One region of the Anaerobacillus sp. 63XJN7_5_ISO-PGPR-S23-430 genome, then DNA from elsewhere that is predicted to be linked to it. Evidence: a T-box and tRNA genes for the amino acid it is inferred to sense, from the RefSeq annotation. Region 1 holds a T-box; the other regions hold tRNA genes.

Region 1 (2,248 bases):
CCTGGAAGTCTTCAAAGTTACTGCAAGAAGAAATTTCACGATATGTGCCATAGCTTGGAATCCAAACTTCAATATCGTATTTCTTTGCTGCTGTAAATCCAAGATCACCTGTACACATGCTCATCACGCGGTAAGGCAGGTTCAACAGCTGTAACACTTTCTCTGCGTGGCCAGTCAGCTTTTCAAGTTCATCATAAGAATCTTCAGGCTTAACGAAGCGAACAAGCTCTACTTTGTTAAACTGATGCTGACGAATCAGCCCACGTGTATCACGACCAGCAGAACCAGCTTCAGAACGGAAGCAAGCACTATATGCGGTGTAAGCAAGTGGAAGATCTTCTCCGTCCATAATTTCATCACGATGAAAATTTGTAACAGGAACTTCCGCTGTCGGAATTAAGAAATAGTCTTCTTCCCTAATTTTGAACGCATCTTCTTCAAATTTAGGTAACTGACCAGTCCCAGTCATGCTCTCACGGTTCACAAGGTAAGGAGGCAGAATCTCTTCATAGCCATGCTCTGATTCATGTAAGTCCATCATAAAGTTAATCAATGAACGTTCAAGACGAGCTCCAACACCTTTATAGAATGCGAAGCGACTACCCGTTACTTTTGCAGCACGTTCAAAGTTAATAATATTTAGATCAGTTGCGATGTCCCAGTGTGGCTTCGCTTCAAAAGCAAAATCATTTTTCTCTCCCCACGTACGGATTTCGATATTATCGTCTTCCGTCTCACCAACAGGTACACTGTCATGCGGAATGTTTGGAATTTGAAGAAGAATTTGCTCAAGCTCTGTCTCAACATTGCGAAGCTCTTCATCCATTGTTTTAATCTTATCGCCAACTTCACGCATTTCTTTAATAAGGTGATCAGCATCTTTCTTCTCACGTTTAAATGCTGCCACGTTTTTAGAAGCTTCATTCCGCTGTCCTTTTAACTGTTCCGTTTCAGCGATAAGGTCTCTTCTTCGCTGGTCAAGCTCTTCAAAACGATCAAGACCTACTAGATCTTCCCCACGCTTAGATAGCTTTACTTTTACTTCTTCAAAATTCTTACGCAAATACTTTAAATCGATCATGCTTTTTCCTCCTTTTTTAATGAACAATAAACGAATTAACGGAAGGGATAGTGGTGTAGAGACGTGTATTTAAATACAAAAAAGCCCCCGTCCCCTATAAAGGGACGAGAGCTACCCGCGTTGCCACCCTGATTGCAGACGATTGTCTGCCTCTTAACAGAATAACGGTCTGCTCCGAGAAAGCCTACTTCATTCAGCATTCTACTCAAGGATGGATTCACAGGGTTCAATGATCGATTCGCACCACACATCGACTCTCTTGGCATTGAACATCTATTACTAATTCCCGTCAACGTTTTCGTTTATCATTCGTCTTATGCAGAAAAAGAATTCTCTTCTTCTTGGTACGTAATAATTTACACGAAAAATTACTCTGTTGCAAGTCCTTCTTTCTTAAACTCCAAAACCATATCAATAAACATCTGATGCATGCGATCATCATCTGTTAGTTCTGGATGGAAGGCACACGCAAGAAAACGTCCATGACGTGCAGCTACGATTTTTTCATTAAACGTAGCAAGCACTTCAACATCTTCTCCAACTTCTTCGATATACGGAGCTCGAATGAAGACACCGATAAAGTCATCTTCTAATCCTTTAACAGGTAATGGCGCTTCAAAGCTTTCGCGCTGACGTCCGAATGCATTTCTTTTTGCTTTTACATCCATAACACCAATATGCGATCCGTCTACTCCTTCAATATGCTTTGAAAGCAGAATTAGCCCAGCACATGTCCCGAAAATAGGCTTCTCAGCTGCAAAAGCTTTAAGTGGCTCTAAAAATCCATATTGATCAATTAATCGACGCATTGTCGTACTCTCTCCACCAGGTAGTACGAGGCCATCTAAATCCTTAAGTTGTTCTACTCGTTTCACAACAATGATTTCTGCTTCTTTTGTTTCAAGTGCTTTCACGTGTTCTCGGATTGCACCTTGCAGTCCAAGGACCCCAACTCTCACCATGCTTCTCTCGACTCCTTCTCTTTATCTAAGTAAGAACCCCACCTTATGTTGCACAGGTGGGGAATCAATGTTTTACCAGCCGCGCTCTTGCATACGGTCTGATGGCTTAAGTGAAGAAATTTCAATACCTGGCATTGCGATACCAAGGTTCTTAGAAATATTCGCGATCAATTCATAATCCTGATAGTGAGTTGTTGCTTCCACA
Region 2 (2,248 bases), 2.0 Mb from region 1:
ATCGCCTTATCAGGCTCGTCTCTCGGCTCAATAAGAAGATGGTTTTCTTCTTGATAATTTTCTGATGACTCTGTTTTGTCATCTGCTAGATATCCAGTAGGAACCACAGTTCCAAGCGTAATAACAGCAACAAATGCTACAAATAACTTTCTCATCCAAAGAGGGAATTTCATTATGTGCACCTGACTTTCGAAGATCAATAGTTAGTATTATTCTCGCATGATCTTCTCAAAAAAGCCAGAAGTTTAGACGATTTTTCATTAATTTTCATTTGGCTATGGTAACGAAGCTTTTCATTCAAAAAGGCTCTTTTTTAAAAGATTGTTGCTTTCGAAACAATTCTTGAATTAAACACTAAACTTCGCTGATTGGAGCGGAAGGGTGCTAACCGCCTGCCCCGCGAAAAACGAGCATCCCTGAGCGAAAATTCACCCACTATAGCAACAATGTCTACGAAAGAGCCTTTAAAAAAGAGCGCTTCATGTAAGCGCTCCATCTATTAACAAGTAAACATATCAATTCTTCTCAGACTTATGCCTGTATACACCCATCTTCTACCGGTCCAGCGAAACCCTGAAACAGAAGTACGCCCTACATATACTGGCCAAAACCAAAATGAATTGCCGCCTCTCATCCAAATATAAGTAAACCGATACATACACCTTCTAATGGATCCTGGATCTACAGCAAATGTTCCAGCTTGTGCTGACTGTGGTCTAGGAGGCGGTGATGCTGGTGGGCTCGATGTTGGAGCTACCGGTTGCTGACGATAGGCATCTGTGTTGTCATAATGATAAGCAATATGCTCATGTTCTTCATAATACATTCGGTCCATCCCCTCTCTTATACAGTCACTGTATGCTGTATTCTGATAAGACGTACCGAATTGAAAACAACAAAAAAAGCACCTCTTTGAGTATGCTTGAGCCAATAAAGTTTATGAAAATTTAGTTGGTGACCCGTACGGGAATCGAACCCGTGATACCGCCGTGAAAGGGCGGTGTCTTAACCGCTTGACCAACGGGCCAACAAAATGGAGCGGGTGATGGGGATCGAACCCACGACATCAGCTTGGAAGGCTGAGGTTTTACCACTAAACTACACCCGCAAAGATGGAGGAGGAAGAGGGATTCGAACCCCCGCGGGCGACTAAGCCCCTGTCGGTTTTCAAGACCGATCCCTTCAGCCAGACTTGGGTATTCCTCCGAAAACATGAAAATATATATGGTGGAGCCTAGCGGGATCGAACCGCTGACCTCCTGCGTGCAAGGCAGGCGCTCTCCCAGCTGAGCTAAGGCCCCAATATGGTGCGCCCGAGAGAAGTCGAATCCCTAACCTTCTGATCCGTAGTCAGACGCTCTATCCAATTGAGCTACGGGCGCATATTCTATGGTGCGGGTGAAGGGACTTGAACCCCCACGTCGTAAGACACTAGATCCTAAGTCTAGCGCGTCTGCCAATTCCGCCACACCCGCATGTGTGGTGCCGGCCAGAGGACTTGAACCCCCAACCTACTGATTACAAGTCAGTTGCTCTACCAATTGAGCTAGGCCGGCATAATTTAATGAAAATCACCAAAAATAAATGGTGGAGGATGACGGGCTCGAACCGCCGACCCTCTGCTTGTAAGGCAGATGCTCTCCCAGCTGAGCTAATCCTCCGTTAAACAGCGACTTCATTATTATACAATATCATCTTTTGTCTCGTCAACACTTTTTTTATTGTGTTTTTTCAAGGACAAGACTTATCTTATCACCGACCCGAAAAAAACACAACCCTTTTTCACAAAAAAATTAATCCCCATAGTTAAGCACTCCATTTTTGACATAGAAAAAAGCAGGGAGCGCTCTCCCCTGCTTATACTGGCGTTTGAATAAGTGGTTTTTTCTTTTTATTTTGGCGGAGTATTGGTCTTTTTTTAGTCACCATTTCAGAATCATATTTTCGGTACTCTTTCATGTCGGTTGATTCCCGCAAAAGCTGATCTTCAACATAGTGACGCTTTCTTTTCAAAAAAACCCCTCCTCATAAGTAATAATTCTCAGTACCCTATTTTTCTGTTGTTAAACCCGAATCTTTTTTCACCATCGATCTATCGGCAAAAGTTACAGGTAACACATAATTTATTCACTTAGAGCGCAATTATGCTTCATCAAGATTAAATTGGTAGTAATTTTCCTGATCTTCTCCTGACCTCTCAACGAAAGTAACTTCTCCATTTTGTGAAACCATAATAACAGTTTGCGCC
Region 3 (2,248 bases), 1.6 Mb from region 1:
TTGGTTTGGAGTGCTTGTTACTTCAAGTTCTCCACCTTTTACTACTAGCCAAGCCCAGCCTGAGCCAAAACGACCAGCTGCAGCATTAGCAAATTCTTCTTTGAAGCTTTCAAAGCTACCAAATTTCTTTTTAAGTGCTTCGCTTAGATCACCTGATGGTTCGCCGCCACCGTTAGGGCTTAGCAATTGCCAGAAAAGTGAGTGGTTAGCGTGCCCGCCACCATTGTTTCGAACAGCAGTGCGAATGCCTTCAGGAAGTGCGTCAAGGTTGCCAAGAAGATCTTCAAGGCTCTTAGATGCATGCTCCTCATGACCTTCTAGTGCACCATTTAATTTTGTTACATATGCGTTATGGTGCTTGTCGTGGTGGATCTTCATTGTTTCTTCGTCGATGTGTGGTTCTAGTGCATTGTAGTCGTAAGGTAGTTCTGGTAGTTCAAATTTAGCCATTGTGAATCTCCTCCTTAAATATAGTATGTAACTTGCTGTTAGGGTAGCGTTAGCCACCACTTGAACATGATGTCGTCACAAGTTTACACTAGCAGAATTGTCATGCGTTTTCAAATAATAAACCTTTGAATTTCCGCAACACAGATAAAGTTTCCCCTCAGTATATGGAATTAAACATCTTAAAAGAAAAAATCGAGAATTAACATCGTAATAACATACATAAAACATAAAAAAACTCGTCATTATTTGACGAGTGGGATCTTTATTGAGTGGTGGCTCCGGACGGAATCGAACCGCCGACACGAGGATTTTCAGTCCTCTGCTCTACCGACTGAGCTACAGAGCCGAATCATGTTATCAGTATTAATTTTAATTAGTATGTAGTTTGCATTTACATTCAAAATAATTTGGAGTTGCTATGAGCTTAGGTTGCCCCTAGAGCACTCCATTTAAATTCTAACAAAGAAGTATGTTCGACGTAGTAAGAATTTTATTTTGGTTGCACCAATGGCACTCCAATTAAATTCTGACGAAGAAGTATGTTCGACGTAGTAAGAATTTCATTTTGGTTGCGGGGGCAGGATTTGAACCTGCGACCTTTGGGTTATGAGCCCAACGAGCTACCGAACTGCTCCACCCCGCGATGATGTAAAAGAACCTAATTTGCATCCATTTTTTAGAAAGCTAACTTTTAGAAAATGGAGGAGGAAGAGGGATTCGAACCCCCGCGGGCGACTAAGCCCCTGTCGGTTTTCAAGACCGATCCCTTCAGCCAGACTTGGGTATTCCTCCGATATGCATTTGGTGGACCCTGCAGGACTCGAACCTGCGACCGGACGGTTATGAGCCGTCAGCTCTAACCAGCTGAGCTAAGGGTCCTTATGTAATAAGTGGGGCGGCTGATGGGAATTGAACCCACGAATGCCGGAATCACAATCCGGTGCGTTAACCACTTCGCCACAACCGCCATGTTGTATCGTTGAAATATATGGTAGCGGCGGAGGGGATCGAACCCCCGACCTCACGGGTATGAACCGTACGCTCTAGCCAGCTGAGCTACACCGCCATATGGCTCCACAGGTAGGATTCGAACCTACGACCGATCGGTTAACAGCCGATAGCTCTACCACTGAGCTACTGTGGAATATTTCTTAACGACAAGAACTAATATATCATATGGATAAAGAAAGAGTCAATAAGTTTTTCAAATTTAATTGAATTAATCTTAATTTCAATTATGAAAATACTATATCACGCTTTCATTTTGTCATCAAGAACTTATAGGACATACACTAGGAACACAACCACCATAATCGTTTGGAGTAAACCTTTCATAACAGCTCCACCAAGAAAACCAAGCAATGAACCTACACCTACTTGAACAGATTCTTTAAAAGCTTTTCGATGAATAACTAGTTCAGCTAAGATAGCCCCGATAAATGGTCCAAGGATGATCCCTGCAAACGGAATGACAAATGGGCCAACAAGTAAACCAATTGTACTCCCCCATATCGCCGCCTTTGACCCTCCATACTTCTTCACGCCAAATAAATTACTAGCATAGTCCGCAACAAATAATAGCATCGTCAGCAGAACTTCAACAATCCAAAAGGAAATAGTCATTGAACCAAAATCAAAAAACACCCCATACAGGATAAACCCAACATAAATAAATAGTACGGCTGGAATAATTGGATAAATCAATCCCACAAATGCAATGATGAATGACGCAATGATCAGGCACCATAATAGAATATCCACGCTTTTAACCTCCCTTCAACTTGACTCTATTTTAGCG

Evidence for each region. The T-box of region 1 lies ahead of serS (serine--tRNA ligase). A T-box ahead of a tRNA ligase gene usually reads a tRNA of that ligase, here a tRNA-Ser.
Region 2: it has a tRNA-Ser gene. The T-box ahead of serS (serine--tRNA ligase) is inferred to sense a tRNA for this amino acid. The anticodon was not compared.
Region 3: it has a tRNA-Ser gene. The T-box ahead of serS (serine--tRNA ligase) is inferred to sense a tRNA for this amino acid. The anticodon was not compared.

Annotation. Positions count from the first base shown of each region.
Region 1 is NZ_CM149686.1:19,948-22,195, reverse strand. It holds gene serS (serine--tRNA ligase) at 1-1,081, opposite strand, end outside; T-box leader at 1,179-1,383, opposite strand; gene pdxT (pyridoxal 5'-phosphate synthase glutaminase subunit PdxT) at 1,450-2,043, opposite strand; gene pdxS (pyridoxal 5'-phosphate synthase lyase subunit PdxS) at 2,116-2,248, opposite strand, start outside.
Region 2 is NZ_CM149686.1:2,012,458-2,014,705, reverse strand. It holds gene AC0VYJ_RS10880 (YpjP family protein) at 1-173, opposite strand, end outside; gene AC0VYJ_RS10875 (transporter) at 500-826, opposite strand; tRNA gene AC0VYJ_RS10870 (tRNA-Glu) at 953-1,027, opposite strand; tRNA gene AC0VYJ_RS10865 (tRNA-Gly) at 1,035-1,108, opposite strand; tRNA gene AC0VYJ_RS10860 (tRNA-Ser) at 1,114-1,206, opposite strand; tRNA gene AC0VYJ_RS10855 (tRNA-Ala) at 1,226-1,301, opposite strand; tRNA gene AC0VYJ_RS10850 (tRNA-Arg) at 1,306-1,382, opposite strand; tRNA gene AC0VYJ_RS10845 (tRNA-Leu) at 1,391-1,475, opposite strand; tRNA gene AC0VYJ_RS10840 (tRNA-Thr) at 1,481-1,556, opposite strand; tRNA gene AC0VYJ_RS10835 (tRNA-Val) at 1,586-1,661, opposite strand; gene AC0VYJ_RS10830 (hypothetical protein) at 1,858-2,013, opposite strand; gene AC0VYJ_RS10825 (NRDE family protein) at 2,143-2,248, opposite strand, start outside.
Region 3 is NZ_CM149686.1:2,734,153-2,736,400, forward strand. It holds gene AC0VYJ_RS14435 (superoxide dismutase) at 1-450, opposite strand, end outside; tRNA gene AC0VYJ_RS14440 (tRNA-Phe) at 721-796, opposite strand; tRNA gene AC0VYJ_RS14445 (tRNA-Met) at 1,017-1,093, opposite strand; tRNA gene AC0VYJ_RS14450 (tRNA-Ser) at 1,150-1,242, opposite strand; tRNA gene AC0VYJ_RS14455 (tRNA-Ile) at 1,253-1,329, opposite strand; tRNA gene AC0VYJ_RS14460 (tRNA-His) at 1,342-1,417, opposite strand; tRNA gene AC0VYJ_RS14465 (tRNA-Met) at 1,440-1,516, opposite strand; tRNA gene AC0VYJ_RS14470 (tRNA-Asn) at 1,520-1,594, opposite strand; gene AC0VYJ_RS14475 (DUF456 domain-containing protein) at 1,729-2,211, opposite strand.